DNA from 4 places in the Bradyrhizobium sp. USDA 3256 genome. Region 2 is predicted to be linked to each of the others. Evidence: riboswitches for the same ligand, from Rfam matches in the RefSeq annotation. Region 2 holds a riboswitch; each other region holds the start of a gene.
What was found. Region 2 has a riboswitch for cobalamin ahead of metE (5-methyltetrahydropteroyltriglutamate--homocysteine S-methyltransferase). Riboswitches for the same ligand answer to the same signal wherever they lie in the genome.
Positions count from the first base shown of each region.

Region 1 (5,193 bases), 1.2 Mb from region 2:
AAGGCCGGAAAGCGCTGCACGGTAGTCGGCGACGTTCCACGTCAAAGTCCTGCGCAAAAGAATGTCGCCCAGCGACGCCACCGGCTCAACATCAAATCCCGCAGCCGCGAGATCGGTCAGCAATGCCTCGACCGAGGCAAGCGCATCGAGGCCGACGGCATGCGCGATCTGATGCGGCCGGCCGGGATAGTTCGAGAGCACCAGCGCGAGCCGCTTATCCTGTGCGTGCTTGCCGGCAAGCCGATGCCAGGCGGCCACGCGTGCGGCAATTGCAGCGACGCGCTCGGCATCCGGTCGATGCGCAAGATGCACGAATTGCAGCTCGGGATCGCGCTCACCAGGCGATTTGAAGCTGACGACGCCCGCGAACAGGCGGCCATCGACCTCCGGCAGCACCACATGCATCGCGAGATCGCCGGGCGAAAGCCCGCGAAGCGACAAGGCCCAATCCTCGCGCCGTGCTGTCGACAGCGCGACCTGGAACACCGGGCATGATGCAGCGTCGAACGGCGTCGCGCCGTCGTCATCGGCTGCGGAAAACGCGGTCGCATTTACGATGGCCGCTGGAGCGCATTGCGCAAACTGAACGCGCAGCCGATCGGCCACGCCCGCCGCCTTCAGCGAGGTGACGAAGACACCGTGGACATCAAAGCCCTTCTCGCGCAACGCGTCGATCAGAGCATCGACCGGCGCCGTGTCGCCGGCCGCGAGATAAGAACGATAAAACGTCACCAGCACCCGCGGCCGGCCATCCGGTGCCGGCAACGCCGCGACGGCACCGCGCCGGGGATCGTAGACGCCGATCTCGGGAAGATCGATCTCGCCGACCACCGGCCCGGCATAGAGTCCGGACGCCAGCGCCAGTTGCGCGATCACGGCCTGCGCGGCAACGGGGCCGCCCTTGTCGCACAGCACCTTCAGACGGCGCAACGTCGAGACCGGCAAGGTCGAGAATTCATCCAGCCGCTGATCGTCGCGGCCATCGGCCGGCAGCACGACCAGGGCGATGCCGCGCTCCTTCGCCAGCCGATGCACCGCGGCCAACCCGTATGACCAATAGGGCTCGCCGCCGATCAGCCGCACCAGAATGCCGCGCGCGTGCGACAGCGTCCGCTCGATGTAGGTATCGACCGACAGCGCATGGCGCAACTCCGCGAGATTGGCGAGCCGCAGCGACGGCAACGCAGCGCGGCCGCGCCGCCAGCCGGCCGCGAAGGCAGCAAGATCGCTGTCGGAAAACGACAACACCACGAGATCGGCCGGATCCTGGCCGAGGTCCCTTGGCGTCGCGGTCTCCTCAAGGCCGCGGCTCTCGCGGAAGACGACGTGCATCAGACACCAAGCCGTGCCCTGATCGCGGCTTCATCGATGTCGGCATGTTCGCCGATCACGACGAGCTTCGACTGCCGCGCCCGGGCGCCCCAGGGCATGTCGAACTGATGCCGCACCCGCTCGCCGACCGATTGCACCAGCAGCCGCATCGGCTTGCCCTCGACCGCGATGTAGCCCTTGGCACGCAGCACATTCTGCTCGCGCGCCAGCCCCTTGATCGAGGCGACCAGCGCGTCGACATCCGAAACTTCCGGAAGATCGATCACGACGGAATTGAAATCGTCGTGCTCGTGTTCCTCCTCGCCATCGTGATGCGACGGCCGCGCCGCGAGGTCGTTTTCCGCCGCCGCCTCGAGCCCGAGGATCACGCGTGCGTCGATCGTGCCGTCGACGACGGGCAACATCGGCACCTCGCGCGGCATCTCGGCCGCGATCACCTCTTTCGCCGCCTTGATTCCTTCCGCCCCGGCGAGATCGGCCTTGGTCAGCAGCACGAGATCGGCACAGGCGATCTGGTCCTCGAACACTTCCGACAGCGGCGTCTCGTGGTCGAGATTGTCGTCCGCCGCACGCTGCGCATCCACCGCGGCCGGATCAGGCGCAAACCGGCCGGCGGCGACGGCCTCGGCGTCGGCGAGCGCGATCACGCCGTCGACCGTGATCCGCGAACGAATCTCCGGCCAGTCGAACGCTTTCAGCAGCGGCTTCGGCAGCGCGAGCCCCGAGGTCTCGATCACGATGTGATCGGGCTTCACCGGGCGTGCGAGCAACTGCTCCATCGCCGGGATGAAATCGTCGGCGACGGTGCAGCAGATGCAGCCATTGGCGAGCTCGACGATATTCTCGGCCGGACAATTGGCGTCGGCGCACGACTTCAGGATGTCGCCGTCGACGCCTTCGCTGCCGAATTCGTTGACCAGCACCGCGAGCTTCTTGCCGTTGGCATTGCGGATCAGATGCTGGATCAGCGTCGTCTTGCCGGAGCCGAGAAAGCCGGTCACGACCGTGACCGGAATTTTGGCGAGCGTGTTCATTCTGCGGCCTCCGGCACGACGGGAAGAGGTGGAATGCGGGCGAGCGATTGCTTGCGGAAGATTTCCGGACGGCTGCGCCACGGCACGATGCCGTCGGGCGCCGCCGCATACGCGGAGGCACCGGCGATCACATCCGCGGCATTATCGGCGGACAGTCGGCCGTAGACATAGGACCAGCGCCCCGGCGCGCTGAGCGCGACTGAGCACCCTTGGCTGCAGGCCGACAGGCATGCGACGGGAACCAGATTGACGTCATCGGGCACGCCGGCCTCGACAAGCGCGGCATGCAGGCGTGCACCGGGCGCGAGCTCACCTTCCGCCGGCGTCTGGCCGGCGCGGCAGGTGATGCAGACATGAAGTGTAACGCTCATCGCCCTTCCTGGATTGACAGCGGGAAGCGATGAGGCACACGAACCGATTTTGGACAGGTTCGTTCCCCGTCGCGGAACACCCCGTCCGCCGGTTTCACAACATGCTGCGTTGGCAGGTCTCCCGGCTTGCGGAGCAGGTTTTACCCTTCGATGCCCACCTTCCCGACTCCATGGAATCAGTGGCTTGGGCATCTCTCCGGTCACGGTCGCGGGGGCGGCTGCGCTTCGGGCCCGATTTAGCGGAGCCCTATCGCATTCCCTCTTCGCCTGTCGTAGGACAGGAACCAACGCGGGACCACCATTCGTCCAAGCCTCGCACTTGTCAAGCCGAAGGAACGTGATGATTTCAGATGGAAACGACGCTGAAGACGGCACCGTCGGCACCGATCTTTCGCTGGACACGCGCCACGCGGACAAGATGGCGAAAAAAAAGGCCGCCCGCGACCGCATCATGGCGACCAAGAGCGGTGAAAAGGGCCTGATCATCGTTCATACCGGCGCCGGCAAAGGAAAATCGTCCTCCGCGTTCGGCATGATCGTGCGCTGTGTGGCGCACGGCTTTCCCTGCGCCGTGGTGCAGTTCATCAAGGGCGCCTGGGATACCGGCGAACGCCGCCTGCTCACCGGGCATTTCGGCGATCTCTGTCAATTTCACGCCATGGGCGAAGGCTTTACCTGGGAGACGCAGGATCGCGCCCGCGACATCGCGGCAGCGCAAGCCGGCTGGGAAAAGGCCAAGCAGCTGATCGCAGACCCGAGCCTGCGCATGGTCGTGCTCGACGAGATCAACATCGCGCTACGCTACGAGTACCTCGCGATATCAGATGTCGTCGACTTTCTGACCACGTCGAAGCCGCCGATGACCCATGTCGTGCTCACCGGGCGCAATGCCAAGGATGAATTGATCGAGATTGCCGACCTCGTCACCGAGATGACGCTGGTGAAGCATCCGTTCCGCTCAGGCATCAAGGCCCAGCCGGGCGTCGAGTTCTGACGGACATCACGATGGCGCGCGCATTGATGATCCAGGGAGCCGGCTCGGACGTGGGCAAATCGCTCATCGTCGCCGGCCTCGCGCGCGCCGCGCGACGACGCGGCCTGCGCGTGCTGCCGTTCAAGCCGCAGAACATGTCGAACAACGCCGCCGTGACCGTCGACGGCGGCGAGATCAGCCGCGCGCAGGCCTTGCAGGCCCTCGCCGCGGGCGTCGAGCCGCACACCGACATGAACCCGGTGCTGCTCAAGCCCGAAACCGATGTCGGCGCCCAGATCATCGTGCACGGCAAACGGATCGCCACCGCACGCGCGCGCGAATATGCCGCCATGAAACCATCGCTGATGGCCGCGGTGCTGGGGAGTTTTGCGCGCCTGAAGCAGCGCGCCGATCTGGTGCTGGTCGAGGGCGCCGGCAGCCCCGCCGAGGTCAACTTACGCAAGTCCGATATCGCCAATATGGGGTTTGCACGCCGGGCCGACGTGCCCGTGGTGCTGGTCGGCGACATCGACCGCGGCGGCGTGATCGCGCAGCTGGTCGGCATCAAGGCGGTGATCGATCCTGATGATGCCGCGATGATCCAGGGCTTTGTCATCAACAAATTCCGCGGCGATCCGACATTGTTCGACGACGGCTACCGCCTGATCGAAGAGCGCACCGCCTGGCGCGGGTTTGGCGTGCTGCCCTGGTTCGTCCGCGCCGGCGAACTTCCGGCTGAAGATGCGCTCGGGCTCGGCGAGTCGCGCAAGCCGGGCCAGTGCAAGATCGCGTTCCTTGCGCTGCCGCGGATCGCCAATTTCGACGACCTCGATCCGCTGAAGCTCGAGCCCGGCGTCGATCTCATGATGGTGCGTCCGGGCGAAGCCGTCCCGGGTGATGCGAAGCTCGTCATCCTGCCCGGCTCGAAATCGACCCGCGGCGATCTCGCCTTCCTGCGCGCGCAGGGCTGGGACATCGATCTCCTCGCTCATCGTCGCCGCGGCGGCCATGTCCTCGGCCTGTGCGGCGGCTACCAGATGCTCGGACAGAGCGTCGCCGACCCCGATGGGATCGAGGGTCCCGCCGGTGAAACGCGCGGCCTTGGGCTGCTCGATGTCACGACCACCATGACCGAACAGAAGACACTGACGCGCGTCAGCGCAGTGCATGAAGCGACCAGCCAGCCGATCAGCGCCTACGAGATCCATATCGGCCGCACCGACGGCCCGGATCGCGTGCGTCCTTTTGCATCGCTTGATGGCGCGCCGGAAGGCGCCATTTCGAGTGACGGGCGCGTTCACGGCAGCTATCTGCACGGACTGTTCGCCTCGGACGAATTTCGCAAGGCCTTCCTCGCGCAACTCGACTTCGCGGCGGCTGATCAGCCCTACGGCGCCAGGGTCGAGAGCGCGCTCGACGCGCTTGCCGGGCACATCGAGACCCATCTCGATGTCGAAGGCCTGCTCGCGCTGGCGCGTTAAAG
Region 1 covers NZ_JBSSAE010000002.1:2,195,325-2,200,517, reverse strand. The annotation lists gene cobN (cobaltochelatase subunit CobN) at 1-1,332, opposite strand, end outside; gene cobW (cobalamin biosynthesis protein CobW) at 1,332-2,366, opposite strand; gene ACVWY5_RS11830 (DUF1636 family protein) at 2,363-2,737, opposite strand; cobalamin riboswitch at 2,832-3,041, opposite strand; gene cobO (cob(I)yrinic acid a,c-diamide adenosyltransferase) at 3,078-3,731, shown strand; gene ACVWY5_RS11820 (cobyric acid synthase) at 3,743-5,191, shown strand.
Region 1: linked by a shared signal. The riboswitch ahead of ACVWY5_RS11830 (DUF1636 family protein) and the one ahead of metE (5-methyltetrahydropteroyltriglutamate--homocysteine S-methyltransferase) in region 2 are both predicted to bind cobalamin.

Region 2 (5,193 bases):
ATCGACGCCCGCGTTGCCCAGATCAAGGCGCAGATCGAGGAGACCACCTCGGACTACGACCGTGAGAAGCTGCAGGAGCGTCTCGCCAAGCTCGCGGGCGGCGTCGCGGTGATCCGCGTCGGCGGCGCGACCGAGGTCGAGGTGAAGGAGCGCAAGGATCGCGTGGATGACGCGATGCATGCGACCCGTGCGGCAGTCGAGGAAGGCATTCTCCCGGGTGGCGGCGTCGCCCTGCTCCGTGCTTCCGAGCAGCTCAAGATCCTGCGCACCAAGAACGACGACCAGAAGACCGGCGTCGAGATCGTGCGCAAGGCGCTGTCCTGGCCAGCTCGGCAGATCGCGATCAACGCCGGTGAAGATGGCTCGGTCGTGGTCGGTAAGGTCCTAGAAAAGGATCAGTACCCTTACGGCTTCGACGCGCAGACTGGCGAGTACAGCAACCTTGTCTCCAAGGGGATCATCGACCCGACCAAGGTCGTGCGCATCGCTGTCCAGAACGCCGCCTCGGTTGCCGCGCTGCTAATCACCACGGAAGCGATGGTTGCCGAGCTGCCGAAAAAGATCGCGCCCGGTCCCGCAATGCCTCCGGGCGGCGGCATGGGCGGCATGGACTTCTGATCCAGCCTCTCAAAGGATCGACAGGCAGAACCCTGGCACCAATGCCAGGGTTTTCGACTGAGCCGCCCGGTTTGCTCACGGTTTCCTTTTTGAGAAACCGAGCTGGATCTTGGCCTAACTATCGCTCCGGACGAACACGCTATTCATCGCATCGCTTTGTTTGCGAGCGGAACGAAGCCAACTAGCCCGCAAAGCCTCTCGTTGATCGACGCCGTAGAGCCGTAGGGCAAGTGCGATCGCTAACGTTCTGGACCGCTGATGACTTGATGAAATCGGATCCGATTTGCAGAATTACTTCGGCTGGATTTTGACGCGGCTGCTGGACCCCGACTCCACCCGCTGTTCCTAAACTGGTACCCGTCGCGGCGTGGTTTCAGACACGGACATACCGTGTGGACCACTGAGGCACAGAAACCGCTCGGATTAGAGTCACGTCTCGCGTGTGCCAGGCAATCGCTTGCTATGCCGCCCGCTCTGAAGGAGATTCGGAGCCCTCGGCGCGTCAATCGGTCCGGAAATGAAGCCGCGAATTTACGACCGTTTGCAATTTGCCATCACTCGTTGTTTGTAGATCAAGCCTGCTTTTCAGCTAAGGTTTTCATCGAGGGCAGCTTTCGCCGATGGTAGCCGTAGACCCGGACATCTTCGCGGATTTGCTCGCTTACCGAGCGTACGATACGTTTCTTCCGCCAGTTCCTATTGAGACCGATCGGAATGGAATTGCCGCGAGGAACGACGAGAAGGTCGTTCCGTTCGTTCAGGTAGACATCGTACATGGAAGTCCTCGCTCTGTGTGACCATAGGCCGAAGCTCAGCCCCTTTGGTGGCTTGGACGACACAGTCTCAAGAAAGCCGCACGGGGCGCTTTGTGCTCCGTAGGCAAAGGTCACACGTTCGAATCGTATCGGGTGCGCCAGTTGCCACTTATTTTCATAGTGAAGCGCGGGTCCGAAACTATAATCCCGCCCCGCCCGTTTGAGCGCGTAAGCGCGATTTCAACTAGAAAAGGCACTGGTCGTCATCGTGACCTGATGCTCAGTCCCAGCTGAGCGCGCCACCGTTCTGGTATTTGATGACGCCGGTTTCGAAGGAGTTCTTCTCCTTCTTCAGATCCATCGCCTCCGACACCACGGGAACGGGTTCTCAACGTCGGCGAAGACAGGCGCGAGCCCGATCTGGGCACAGCGGCGATTAGAGACTATCACCTCGTCCCACAGCCCTCTCGCCTTCAGGTCTCACACAAGGAACTCGTTCACGACCGCGAAGTCGCCGGACATCGCGGTGAGAAGCTCATCTTGGAATCACTGAAGCTTGTGGTCGACGATACCGCACACCCGCAAAATGGCGCTCTCGGCTGCGCCCGGACATTCGATCGTTTCAAGCCATTGCGCCTCTGATTTACACGGCATCGGAACTGCGGCGAAACACTCGATTTAATGAGCCGAAGCGCTTGAAGCGCTTTTTGACCGCTGCCGGAGGTCAGTGTCTCCGTGGGATGGAAGGAAACGCAGATCGTCCGTGCCGCAGGACCTGCCGCTGCTCGTCGATGCCGACACCGGCTACGGTGAGGCGGCGCTGAATGTGATGCACGCCACCCGCGTCTTTGAGGATGCCGTTGCCGGCGCGCTTCATCTGGAAGACCAGATCCTGCCCAAGAAATGCGGCCATCTGAACGACAAGAAGATCGCCGATGCGCGTGACATGGCGGCCAAGGTCGCGCCGGCATCAAAAGCGCGTCGCGATCTCATGGTCATCGCCAGGGCCGACGCCGCCGCCAGCGAGGGCCTCGCTGGCGCCGTACCCCGGGCAAAGCCCTATATGGAGGCCGGGGCTGATGCGATCTTCCCGGAGGCACTCAACACGGCCGAGATGTTCCGCGCTTTTCCGGCGCGCATGCCCGGCGCGTCGCTTCTCGCGAACATGACGGAGTTTGGAAAGACCCATTCTTCACCGCCGCCGAGTTCGAGGCGATAGGATATGCCATGGTGATGGCCTGAGTCCTCATTGCGAGTGGCGAACAAGGCGCAGGCAGAATTGTATGCTGCAATTTTACGTGATGGTGGCACGCACAAGATCGTAGAGCGGATGCAGACGCGCGCGGAACTCTATGCGGCAATTGGATTACACGACCTACGAAGCTTTCGATTCTTCGATCGAGAGGTTGACGGGAGCCCGTCGTTGCAGATAATCGGAGACGTCGAGGTTCTCCGGGTCCCGCTTGATCCGGAGCTAAGAGGGAAGCCGGTGCGTTTTCCATCCGTTCAGGATTGAGGCAATGCCGGCGCTGCCCCCGCAACTGTAAGCGGTGAGCCCGCATCCATCAGTGTCACTGAAGCGAAAGCTTCGGGAAGGCCGGATGCAGGCGACGACCCGCGAGCCAGGAGACCTGCCCCGACAACATAATCGTCCACGGGCGGGGTGTCCCGGTGGTACGCCAAGCAGCTGCCGCATCCGCGGCTGCCCTGCCAGCGTCCGCCATGGCCTTTTGCCCCCACCACCTGGGGTTAAAGCTATGACTTCTCTTTCAGTTCCAGTTGCAACACTCGGCACACCCCGCATCGGGCCGCGCCGCGAACTCAAACTCGCGCTCGAAAGCTTCTGGGCCGGCAAGATCAGCGAGCAGCAACTTCTCGAAGCTGCAGCCGGGCTCCGTGTCGCCAACTGGGCACGCCAGAAATCACTCGGCGCGACCATTATACCGTCGAACGATTTTTCGCTTTATGACCACGTGCTCGACACCAGCGTGATGGTCGGCGCCATCCCCGAGGCCTATGGCTGGAAGGGCGGAGCAGTCTCGCTCAAGACCTATTTCGCGATGGCGCGCGGTTCGCAAGGCGACGCGCACGACGCGAGCTGCAGTCACGCCCACCGTGGCCATGGCGCGACAGCGCAGGAAATGACCAAGTGGTTCGACACCAATTACCACTACATGGTCCCGGAATTTCACGAGAGACAGACATTCAAGCTCTCGTCCCGCAAGGTGATCGAAGAGTATGACGAGGCGAAAGCGCTCGGATATCAGACCCGTCCGGTGCTCGTCGGCCCTGTCACCCTCCTGAAGCTCGGCAAGAGCCATGATGCCTCGGTCGATCCGGTCTCGCTGCTCGACGGCCTGCTGCCGGTCTATGTCGAGGTTCTCCAGGAGCTCGCCAAGCGCGGCGCAGAATGGGTCCAGATCGACGAACCCTGCCTCGTGCTCGATCTCAACGAGACCGAGAGGAATGCGCTCCAGCGCGCCTATGCTCGGCTCGCCAAAGGCGTACCGGGCATCAAGATCATGCTCGCCACTTACTTCGGTGCGATCGGCGACACTATCGCGACCGTGTTGGCCCTGCCGGTGGCAGGTCTGCACGTCGACTTGATCCGCGCGCCGCAGCAACTGAGCCAGATCGAATCCGGTGCCCGCGAGGATCTCGTGATTTCGCTCGGCGTCATTGACGGCCGCAACGTCTGGCGCTCCAATCTGTCGGCGCTGGTCGAGCGCTACAAGCCGGTCATCGCCAAGCTAGGCGCCGGCCGCGTCCAGATCGCTCCGTCCTGCTCGCTACTGCATACGCCGATCGACTTAGAGCTTGAGACCGGTCTCGATCCGGATGTGAAGAGCTGGCTTGCCTTCTCCGTGCAGAAGATCGCCGAACTCTCCACGCTGGCGAAGGCATTGGCTGGCGACGCCAGCGTCGCGGACGCCCTAGCCGCCTCGGACAAGGCCGCCAAGGCACGCCGGACCTCGCCTAAGATCCACGACGCGACCGTTGCCAAGCGGATGGCGACGATCGACGACGCGATGCGCCGTCGCACCAGCACCTTTGCCAGCCGCGCCGAAGTCCAGCGCAAGCGCTTTGCCCTGCCTGCCTTCCCGACGACGACTATCGGCTCATTCCCGCAAACCGCCGACGTCCGCAATGCTCGTGCGGCCCATGCCAAGGGCACACTGACCGACGCCCAGTACAAGCAGTTCCTCAAGGAGGAAACTGCCCGCACCATACGCTGGCAGGAGGAGATCGGACTCGACGTGCTGGTTCATGGCGAGTTCGAGCGCAACGACATGGTGCAGTATTTTGGCGAACAGCTCTCCGGCTTCGTCTTCACCCAGTATGGCTGGGTGCAGTCCTACGGCTCGCGCTATGTTCGTCCGCCGATCCTGTTCGGTGACGTCTCCCGGCCGAAACCGATGACGGTCGAGTGGTGGCGTTACTCGCAATCGTTGACCAGGAAGCCGATGAAGGCGATGCTCACCGGACCGGTGACGATCCTGAACTGGTCGTTCGTTCGCGACGACCTGCCGCGCAGCGAAGCCTGCCGCCAGATCGCACTCGCGATCCGCGACGAGGTTACCGACCTCGAAAAGGCCGGAGCGACCATGATCCAGATCGATGAAGCCGCCTTGCGCGAAGGCCTGCCGCTGCGTCATTCCGAGTGGAAGACCTATCTCGAATGGGCTGTGGAAAGCTTCCACATCTGCTCGACGGGCGTTGCCGATGCCACGCAGATCCACACCCACATGTGCTACTCGGAGTTCAACGCCATCATCGACGCGATTGCGGCGATGGACGCCGACGTCATCTCGATCGAGAC
Region 2 covers NZ_JBSSAE010000002.1:1,039,713-1,044,905, reverse strand. The annotation lists gene groL (chaperonin GroEL) at 1-618, shown strand, start outside; gene ACVWY5_RS06535 (hypothetical protein) at 1,191-1,394, opposite strand; partial or broken gene ACVWY5_RS06530 (ribonucleotide-diphosphate reductase subunit beta) at 1,654-1,817, opposite strand; partial or broken gene ACVWY5_RS06525 (isocitrate lyase/phosphoenolpyruvate mutase family protein) at 2,127-2,806, shown strand; cobalamin riboswitch at 2,802-3,026, shown strand; gene metE (5-methyltetrahydropteroyltriglutamate--homocysteine S-methyltransferase) at 3,131-5,193, shown strand, end outside.

Region 3 (5,193 bases), 7.7 Mb from region 2:
TGTCATGGCCGCTGTAGCCGATCGTAATCTCACGGGTGACGCCGCGAGGGGAGAACGCGCCGCCGGGATTGAGCGAGAGCCAGCCGCTGAACATCCAGGTGAGAACGAAGATGCCGCCGATCAGGCCGGCAATGTGATGCCAGGCCATCCAGCCGCGATAGGGCGAGACGGCGCCGCTCGCGTAGCGGCGCGTCAGCCGCATGCGCAAAATGCCGATCCAGAAGCCGGTAACCGCGACGACAAGACAGACACCCGAGATCCACAGCACCACATCCCGCCACAGCGGGCCGTCCTTGCGCAACACGGTCGGATAGATCCAGTGCGGGATCGAGCCAAGCCAATTCCAGATGCGCTCGCGCCGCGTGGTGTCGAGCGCGATCTCGCCGGTGCGCGAGGAGACATAGAGCTCCGTGCCATCGGCGTCACCGAGGCGGATCAGATAGAGCGGCCGCAACGAATCGAAGCGCGCCGTGACCGACCATTGGTCGCGCGTGATCGTTTCGATCAAGCGCGGCTGCACAGCATGCGGATGATGAGCGGTAATGGCCAGCGCCTGGTCCGGCATGATCCGGTCGATCGCGCTGCCGTCGATCGCCGAAATGGTGATCATCCCTCCCTCCCAGCCGGCCACCCGATAGACGGGCGTGTCGTCCATCATCGAAAGTCGCAGATCACGCGGATAACGCTCGACACCCGCGATCGCCATCGCGCGATCAGGCGTGACCCGCACCTTGCTCCAGGGAATGACAGGAAGCGCGGCGAGGCGCTCGCTGTCGGTGAGGCGCGGAAAGGCCACGTACATCATGACGAGGCCGGAGATGAACCACATCGCGAACAAGAGACACGTCGCAATGCCGATCCAGCGATGGACGATATAGAGCCACCGCCGCCCGCGCCGGATCAGAGCGTTGCGCATGGTCAGAACTTCACGTTGACGGACAATTCGGCGGTACGCGGCATGCCCAGCAGCCACTGCCCGGTGCCGTTCGAGGTCACCGCGTAAGCCTTGTCGAACAGATTGTAGAGGCGGAACGCGACCGTGGTCCGGTCGTCCGGCTTCCACCTGACGCCGCCATTGACCACATTGTAGCCCGGCCGCAGCTGGGTGTTGGCGAGATCGGAGTACATCGCACCGACGATCTGCACGCCGCCATAGGCCGACCAGTTGGGCGCGAAGTCCCAGGTCAGCCAGACGTTCGAGACCTGCTGCGGCACGTTGACCGGGACATTGCCGTTGAAGCTCACGATCTTGCCGCCGACCACCTGGCTGTTGTTGTCGTATCTGGCGCGCAACAGCGCAACATTGGCATCGACGCGCCAGCCGTCGTTCAGCGCGAGCCCGATCGATCCTTCGACCCCGCGGGATGATTGCTGGCCGATCTGCAATGCCAGGCCGCCGGTGGGGTTGCCGGGATCGGGAATCGTGAGCCCGGTCTTGACGATCTCGTAGGCAGCCAGCGTCCACTCGCCGCGACCGCCCCAGAACGACTGCTTGACCCCGATCTCGGTCTGCTTGCCCGTCGCAAGCTGGAACGTTTTCTGCGTGGTCGACAGTGAGATCAAATTGCTGACCGGATCGACGCCGACCGCGTACTGGCCATAGAATGCGAGGTTCTTGATCGGCTCGTAAACGAGGCCAGCGCGCCAGCTCGTGCCTGATAGCGTCGTCTCGAAACTGTTTGCCGGCGCCTTGTAGTCGGTGCGGTCCACCTCGGGGCGATCATACCTGACCCCGGTGACGAGCGACAACTGATCGGTCAGCGAGAGACGATCCTCGGCGAACAGCGCGTATTGATTGACGATCGCATTGAAGCCCGGCGTGGTCGCCGTCGTCGTCGCGAAGAACGACCCGGGATCGAACACATAAGGATTGACCGACGACGCGCCGCCATAGGGCGAGTTATTGGTGTGGGTGAAGTCGATCCGGTTGACGTCGAAGCCGGCGACAAACTGGTTCGCAAGTCCAAACACGTGACCACTGAAGGTCGCATCCATCCGATTGCCGAGCTGCTTCTGGTCGTGGAAGATCTCAATATAGCTCGTGCGATCGATCAGCTGGGTCTTCGGATTCCAGGTGTAGTTCTCGATGTCGCGCCAGTGCCGCTCGCTGGTCAGGTAATACAGCGTGTTGTTGATCTTGAAGCCGTCGGCGACGTCCCACTCGGTCTTGAACCGGGTCCAGCTGTCCTGATAGCGGATCGCGCTGTCCAATGCATTGTAGTTCTTGAAGCGCAGCGCGTCCTGGATCGAGCCGTTGATCAGCGGCGTGCCGAAATAGCGCGACGGGCTGCGGTCGCCGTAGTCCTCCGAGAGCGTGAAGGCGAGATTGTCCGACGCCTGCACCCGCACGGCAGCGGAGACTACCGCGTTCGAGGTCTTGTCGCGATCGACCCAGCCGTCCGACATGTTGCCGGTAGCGTTGATGCGGTACGACACATTGGGATCGATCGGACCGGTGCTGTCCACGGACAGCCGCCGCGTCATGTTGCTGTCGAGCGAGACCTCGGCCTCGTTAGTGGGCGTATTGAGCGGTTTTTTCGGGATCACGTTGATGACGCCACCGATCGCGCCTTCGCCGTACAGCACCGAGGCCGGACCGCGCAGCACTTCGATGCGCTGCGTCGACCAGGTGTCGTAGGGGAATGTCAGGGTGCCGGAGCCGATATAGAAGCGCGTGCCGTCATACAGCGTCATCACCGAGTTGCTGCCGGCAAAGCCGCGGGTGCTGAACGACAGGCCGCCATTGCCGGGCGCCGGCGTCGCGACGAACCCGGCCGCGTCCTGGGTGACGGCATCGAGCACATTGTGCTGGCCGCGTTCGGCGATGGTCTGCGCCGTGATGATCTCGACGCTGGCCGGCGTCAGCAGCGGTGTCAGATTGAGACGACTGCCGGTGCCGCCCTGCGTGGTGGCATTGAGCGTCGGCGATGCCGATCCCGATGCGCCCGACGCTGCGACGCGCGGCGCGTTGCTGGCTGTTGCGATCGTCGCGGGCCTCGGCCGTGGCCGCGCCGCAGCGGCCATGTCACGGCTGCGCGCCGCAGGCTTCGGCTTGGCGGTCACCGAGGGCGCGACCTCGATCGGATCGAGCCTGGTTGGTGGAGGTGTTTGTGCCGAGCCTTCGGCCGGCAACAACAGCGATGACAGGGAGCAGACGAGACCGAGGCGCCATTTGCGCGCAACGGGAAAGGACGGAGACATGAAACGACTCGCGGTAACGTGGCACGTCACCGCGAACGCGGACTGGCGCATTGCCCAAAAGGCAGTGCTCCGATCCCACCAGGACGCCCCCGCCCGATGTGCTCGCGTGTGACCACGACTGACGGCAGGTCTCCTGGCTCACGGGTCATCGCCTGTCGACGCCTTCCCGGGCCGATGGCCCAGTGGCAAATTGACGAAAGGCTCGCCGTTTACAGTTGCGGGGACAGCTGCGGTATTGGGGTTACCCTCGCACCGCATTCCCTTTTGATCCCCGAAGGGAACCGTCGGCAAAAAACGATAGGTGGTGCCGGCAAGGCTGTCAATTCGATGCGATTGTCGCACACATGCTTTGCGGGATGGAGCTGCGGCGATGACATAGCGGCATCCGCGGATGACGCGGAGATGTAATCCCGTCATCGTGAGGAGCCGCGAAGCGGCGTCTCGAAGGATGCATGGCCACAGCCGGGCGTCCATCCTTCGAGGCTCGCTCTGCTCGTGCCTCAGGATGACGGAACCATAAGCTCACATCACTCGATGTCGACACATCCCTGCATGATCGCATCGATCTCGGTGCGCGACAGAGCACCCATCTCGGCGATAAACACGATGCGCGTGCGCGGCACGCCGGGCGACGGCACGCCGCCCGCACCCAAGGTCGCGCGGCCGCCGGCGAGTTGAAACACCGTCAGCCGCCCGGGCTGTTCCACCGTCTCGAACAATCCCTTCGCCCGCGCCAGCTTCGGCGCCAGTCTGCCGATCGCCTGCTGCAAGCGCGGCAGCACGACGGGCCGCTCCGAGGTCCAGCTCAGCGTCTCGAAGCGATCCGACGACGGCCGTCGCGGCGCGGCCTCGCGCGGCGCCGGCACATGATCGAGGTCCGCCGGGAACAGTAGCGCGGCCGGCACCTCGCCATGCAAGGCATCAACCACCACGGCCGCCGGACGCGCCGCGCGCACGGCGTCGCGGATCGCAGCGCACGCGGCGGCGTCGGCCAGATCGACCTTGCTCAGCGCCACCACGTCCGCCGCCCGGAGCTGCGACCGCAGCAGAGCATCGTTCAGCACCGCCGCAGGCTGCGCCGCGTCGACCACGCACAGCACCGTCTCAAGCGGCGCCTCCTTCCAGATCACGGGATCCATCAGGTTGCGCACGATGTCGGCGGGATCGGCGATCCCGCTGGTCTCGATCACGATGAATTCGGGACGCGGATCACGCCGCAACAGCGTGGCGAGCGTGCGCAGCAGGTCGCCCTCCAGCGTGCAGCAGATGCAGCCATTGCTCAGGCTGACCACGCCGTCGCTGGCGCCCGCGATCAGCTCGGCGTCAATATTGATCGCACCGAAATCGTTGACCACGGCGGCGATGCGCCGCCCTTGCGCATGCGCCAGCAGATGGTTGACGATCGTGGTCTTGCCCGCCCCGAGGAAGCCCGCGACCAGCAGGATCGGGACCGGCACCTCAGCCCCCCGTGACGGGGCGGCGCACCGGCCGGCCGGGACGCGCCGCGACATCGAGCACACCATCGCTGATCAGCGGCTGGCCGCTGACCACGAGATGCCGCACGCCCTCCGCCGGACGATTCATCGCGGAAAAGGTCGCGCGATCGCTCAGCGTCTCGTAGTCGAACACCACGACATCGGCGTCGGCGCCGACCTGCAGCCGGCCCTTGGCCCGCATCGCCGGCGTGCTCGCCGACAGGATCTCGGCCGGGATCAGCGCGCATTTGCGGATGCCTTCGAGCAGCGACACTTTCTTGCGCTCGCGCACCCATTCGCGGATGAAGCGGGTGAAGCAGCCGGCCGAGCGCGGATGCGAGGTGGCATCATCAGGCAGCGGCCAGGCGTCGCCGCTGTAGGGACGGCCGTCCGACAGCGTCCACGGCATCGCGTCGGAGGCGATCGCGCCGCCCGGATACAGCACCGCCATATCGAGCAGATCGCGATGATGCGCGTTGTTCTCGATGTCGAGCACGTGCCACAGCACCAAGGTCGA
Region 3 covers NZ_JBSSAE010000002.1:8,725,290-8,730,482, reverse strand. The annotation lists gene ACVWY5_RS42980 (PepSY domain-containing protein) at 1-916, opposite strand, end outside; gene ACVWY5_RS42975 (TonB-dependent receptor) at 919-3,201, opposite strand; cobalamin riboswitch at 3,308-3,502, opposite strand; gene ACVWY5_RS42970 (GTP-binding protein) at 3,729-4,658, opposite strand; gene ACVWY5_RS42965 (amidohydrolase family protein) at 4,660-5,193, opposite strand, start outside.
Region 3: linked by a shared signal. The riboswitch ahead of ACVWY5_RS42975 (TonB-dependent receptor) and the one ahead of metE (5-methyltetrahydropteroyltriglutamate--homocysteine S-methyltransferase) in region 2 are both predicted to bind cobalamin.

Region 4 (5,193 bases), 310 kb from region 2:
TCTCCGCCTTGCGTTTGTACGGGGCCGCGAAGCCTTTGGCCAAGATGCGTAAAGCTGTTCCGTCGGCCCTTCTCAAAAAAACGGCGAGCGTGCAACCCCTCCTTCCCAAGCCGCATCGCAGGCCTCGATGCAAGCAGCCTCGACATCGATTACGTCCTGCACCTCAAGCGAACGCAACTTGGGCTTGAGTGCATTTGCACATCGGCACGTCAACGGACGCAGTTTTCTTCGATCGGTTGCCCTATACCGCGCGTCTCCGCTCATCCCGCCGAGAGCCTTGTGATAAGCTCTGATACTGGTGGAACCGTTAAATGGTGCTCACCGCCTCCAATTTGGCCGATCGATGCCGAACGCCGATGCCCACCCATCATAATTTCGAGCGGCGTAAATCATGCCACTGATGTCCGCTGCGCCCCCCGCAAGCAGCGGCGGAGCCTCCTTTCGCGAACGCCCGGGATGTACGAGCGGACGCACCAAAGCGCTGTTCCGGCTGCCTACATGCGGCCGAAAGCTGCCCACACTCCGTCTTCGCCGTCCCAGCTGCCGCGGCTCGCCGCCTTGGAGTACTCCGTGGCGCGCTGCTCGAAGAAATTGGCGTGCTCGACACCATTGAGAATCTCGACAAGCCACGGCAGCGGATGCGTCTTGAGCTGGGTGAATCCGCCCTCCTTGGCTTCGAAGAAGCCGAAGACCGGGTCAATCCGCAGTTGGGTCAGTCGCCAGTCGGCGACATAGCGGACGTAGGCGTGGATCTGCTCAGCTCGCATGCCCTCGATCTTGCCGAGGCCGAAGGCGAGGTCGACGAAGTTCTCCTCCAGCTTCACCATGGTCTTCGCGACGTCGACGATGTCGTCACGGACAGCGCGCGTCACCGCGCCGGTTTCGCGGTGCCATTCGTGAAACAGCTTGATGATACCCTCACAATGCAGACTCTCGTCGCGCACTGACCAGCTTACGATCTGTCCCATGCCGTTCATCTTGTTGTGGCGCGGGAAGTTGAGCAGCATGGCGAAGCTCGCGAACAACGCCATGCCTTCGGTGAAGGCGCCGAACATCGCCAAGGTCCGAGCGACATCGGCCACGCTATCGACGCCGAACTCGTGCATGTAGTCAGCCTTGGCGCGCATCTCGTCATAGCCGCGGAATGCCTCGAACTCGGTCTTGGGCATGCCGAGCGTCTTGAGCAGCAGCGCATAGGCGTCGATGTGGACCGTCTCCATGTTGCTGAAGGCCGCCATCATCATCTGAACAGTGAGCGGCTGGAAGATCGGGATGTAGCGCTTGAGATAGTTGTCTCCGACCTCGATGTCCGACTGAGTGAAGAAACGAAAGATCTGGGTGAGCAGCGCGCGCTCGCTGGCGGTGACGCGCTCCGACGCCCAGTCCTTGAGGTCGGCGCCGAGCGGCACCTCCTCGCCCATCCAATGGGTCTGCTGCTGGCGCTTCCAGAACTCGTAAGCCCAGGCGTAGCGATCGACGTCATAGCTGCCGGCCGAGTCGAGAAGGCCGACGCGCCCCTTGCCGATCAGCGTGCGTGGATCGACGGACGAGAGATCGATCACTGACATGCGAGGCACTCCTCATAGTCGGTGCGCGGCCGCGGTGGCGCGGCCTTGTCGCCGTCGCCGATCCTGCCGGCGAACGCCGCGCGCGAGATCGATTTTGAACGGCAGTAGTAGAGGCTCTTCACCCCGTGCTTCCAGGCCGTCCAGTGCAGCATGTGGAGATCCCACTTGTCGACGTCAGCCGGAAGATAGAGGTTAATCGACTGGCTCTGGCAGATGAACGCGGCGCGGTCGCCGGCAAGCTCGACGACCCAGCGCTGGTCGATCTCGAAGGCGGTGCGAAAGACCGCTTTCTCGTGCTCTGACAGGACGTCGAGATGGGCGACCGACCCCTCGTGCGCGATGATCGAATGCCAGGTCGCCGAGGTGTCTACGCCTTTCGCGGCCAGCACCCTGGTGAGATGCGGATTACGCACCGAGATGGCGCCGGACAACGTCTTATGGGTGTAGATGTTGGCCGGGATCGGCTCGACGCAGGCGCTGGTGCCGCCGCAGATGATGCTGATCGAGGCGGTCGGCGCGATCGCAATCTTATGGCTGAAGCGCGCCATCACGCCGCGTTCCAGGGCATCCGGGCACGGGCCACGCTCGCGCGCGAGCGTCACGGATGCCGCGTCGGCATCGCGACGGATTTTTCGGAACATGTTCAGATTGAAAGACTTGGCCATGACACTTTCCATTGGAATGCCCTTGGCCTGCAGGAAGGAGTGGAAGCCCATGACGCCGAGGCCGACGGAGCGCTCACGCAGGGCGGCGTAGCGGGCACGCTTCATGCCGTCCGGCGCCACCGTGATGAAGTGGCTGAGCACGTTGTCGAGGAAGCGCATGACATCCTCGATGAAGATGGGCTCCTCACTCCACTGGTCCCAGGTCTCGAGGTTGAGCGACGACAGACAGCAGACCGCGGTGCGCTCCTCGTCGCGATGATCGATGCCGGTCGGCAGGGTAATTTCGCTGCACAGGTTGGAGGTCGAGACCTTGAGGCCCAACTCGCGCTGATGCTTGGGGAGCGCGCGGTTCACGGTGTCGATGAACAAGAGATAAGGCTCGCCGGTCTGGAGCCGGTTCTCAAGGATGCGTTGCCACAGCTGGCGGGCATCGATCTCGCGGACGACCTCGTTAGTCTTCGGGCTGCGCAGAGCGAACGCGGTGCCGGCGCCCACGGCACGCATGAACTTATCGGTGACGTTGACGCCGTGATGCAGGTTGAGGCTCTTGCGGTTGAAGTCGCCGGACGCCTTGCGAATCTCGAGGAACTCCTCGATCTCGGGATGGTGAATATCGAGATAGACCGCCGCCGAGCCGCGCCGCAACGAGCCCTGGCTAATCGCCAGCGTCAGGCCGTCCATGACGTGGATGAACGGGATGATGCCTGAGGTGACCCCGCCCTTTACTTTCTCGCCGATCGAGCGAACATTGCCCCAGTAGGTGCCGATGCCGCCGCCGTTGGAAGCAAGCCAGACGTTCTCGTTCCAGGTACCGACGATGCCTTCGAGCGAGTCCGACACCGAGTTGAGGAAGCAGGAGATCGGCAGGCCGCGCGTGGTCCCTCCGTTGGAGAGCACCGGTGTGGCCGGCATGAACCACAGCCGAGACATCGCATCATAGAGACGTTGGGCATGCGCAACACCGTCCGCGAAAGCGCAAGACACCCGCGCGAACATGTCCTGGTAAGTTTCGCCGGCGAGCAGATACCGGTCGCTCAACATCAGCTTGCCGAACGACGTCAATAGGTCGTCGCGCGACGGATCGAGCGTAAGGTCGGCCGGCTTTGGCGATGGCGCGAGGGGCCGCGGCAGCGGAGCCGGCGATGGCGAAAGGGGCACCAGACACGGCTCAGGCGCGGTAGGCTTTGCCTGCGCTAGGCGCGGCCGCACACTCGGCGGCGCGACGAGATGACCATGCTGATCGAAATCGTAAGACGGCGACATCGGCAACCCCGCGATGTTAGACGCTGGGGCCCGCGCGGACGACTTGCGAGGAGAGTTGGCAAATGTCCCCGGCTGCAAGCGACCCACCGGGGCACCCCGCCCGAGGACTTTCGTTCAGTCGCGGCAGGTCTCCTGGCTCGCGGGTCGCTACGGCTGTCGGCCTTCCCGGCGCTGTTTCGCGCCAGTGGCCATGATGACACCCGCTCGCCGCTTACAGTTGCGGGGGCAGCCCCGGAGTAGCCGTTTCGGCGCACCGGGTTCCCTCTTAGCTTCCGACCTACAAGATGTGGGGAACGGAAGACCGTGACTGGCTAGACATAGGCACCACTCGCCGGGATTCGTCAACCGGAGAGATCAAAATTTATAAGGCAAAACCATGCTGACCGCCCGGCCTACTCTATCACCGCTGTCGCTTCCGCTGCAGGTGAGATGCCGTTGGCGGCATGTCCGGTTTCCGTTAAGCTTGCGCATGGTCAAGGAAATTCTGGCCCGCGCGTCGCATTGATGCGACCTACGAACCGCGCGTCAGTGGAGAAGCAATTCGGCAAGGCGCTCTCCGATCTGAAGCGCAGCGCTCCCGCTCGCCGGGACAAATGGCATCTGGACGAGTCGTTATCCACACGCGGGCGAACAACATCAGCTCCGGCGCGCCGGCGACCAGAATGGCCTCGTTCTCGACGTCTTGATCCAGCGCCAAAGAGACTCGCGCGCTGCCCAGTGGTCCCTAACCTGTCACGGCTCCAGCGCGACCTGCAAGCCCTCCTTACTTTCAACATGAACGTAACGCGGTCCGATCGGCCGTCCCCTGCCGCTGGCGACGGTGACAACGTCTTCCAGAGGCGTGGCGCGCGCATCCGCCTCGGGGCGAGACAAGATCAGATCAGCGTGAAACAGCCCCTCCGATTCGAGACCGGTGGCATCCACGTCAAGGGCCACCAAGCTGGCCAAACAACTTTCAAACTCTTCAGCATCGCGAAAGCGACGCTGGATAAACGTCGCGCCGGTAAGACGTTCTGTCACAAGACCACGCTTTGCGAACGTCGCGGCCAGCGCCTCAAATGGGAACATTCGTAGCACGAAGGAGATGATCCATGGTTGCTTCTCTGTCGCATCGAGAATCTCGCTGAACGTCTTCTCGGTAACGTAGCCGATGCATCCGGTCGACATGATAACATCCACGGAGCGGAGAATGCGCGCGCTGTCGGTCGATAGCGTCTCCTTTTCAAGGTCAGCGACAATGCCCTGCTCCAAGAGGCCAACACTCTTTGCATAGCTGACCGCCCGTGCCGACACATCGAGGCCGATAAAGCTCGCTAACCCGACATCAGGCCAGGCTGCATAAAAATTGCGATCGAGACTCACGAGTGTCTCAGAACTGATCGCTCTCATCTCACGCCGGGCGTAGCGGTGACGCAAGCCCCCGAAGGTCAGCGGAAAGCGATGCACCGCTGCGTTGATGCCGTATGAACAACCAACATCGAGCACGATGGGCTTAAGGCCGGTTGCCGAAGCTTTCGCTGCCAGGATTTGGCGTACAACTGGCTCAGCCACGTCCGGTATCATATAATCCAAGTCTCCGAGGACCGAGAAATATGCCCTCGGATCATCCGAAGCATAAATATCGTGGAATATAGCTTTAGACCGATTGATACGCGAAAACTCTATCCGCAACGCAATGTCTCCCATCTCATTTGCAA
Region 4 covers NZ_JBSSAE010000002.1:733,640-738,832, reverse strand. The annotation lists gene ACVWY5_RS05145 (ribonucleotide-diphosphate reductase subunit beta) at 495-1,568, opposite strand; gene ACVWY5_RS05140 (ribonucleoside-diphosphate reductase subunit alpha) at 1,559-3,391, opposite strand; cobalamin riboswitch at 3,602-3,817, opposite strand; gene ACVWY5_RS05135 (class I SAM-dependent methyltransferase) at 4,229-5,182, opposite strand.
Region 4: linked by a shared signal. The riboswitch ahead of ACVWY5_RS05140 (ribonucleoside-diphosphate reductase subunit alpha) and the one ahead of metE (5-methyltetrahydropteroyltriglutamate--homocysteine S-methyltransferase) in region 2 are both predicted to bind cobalamin.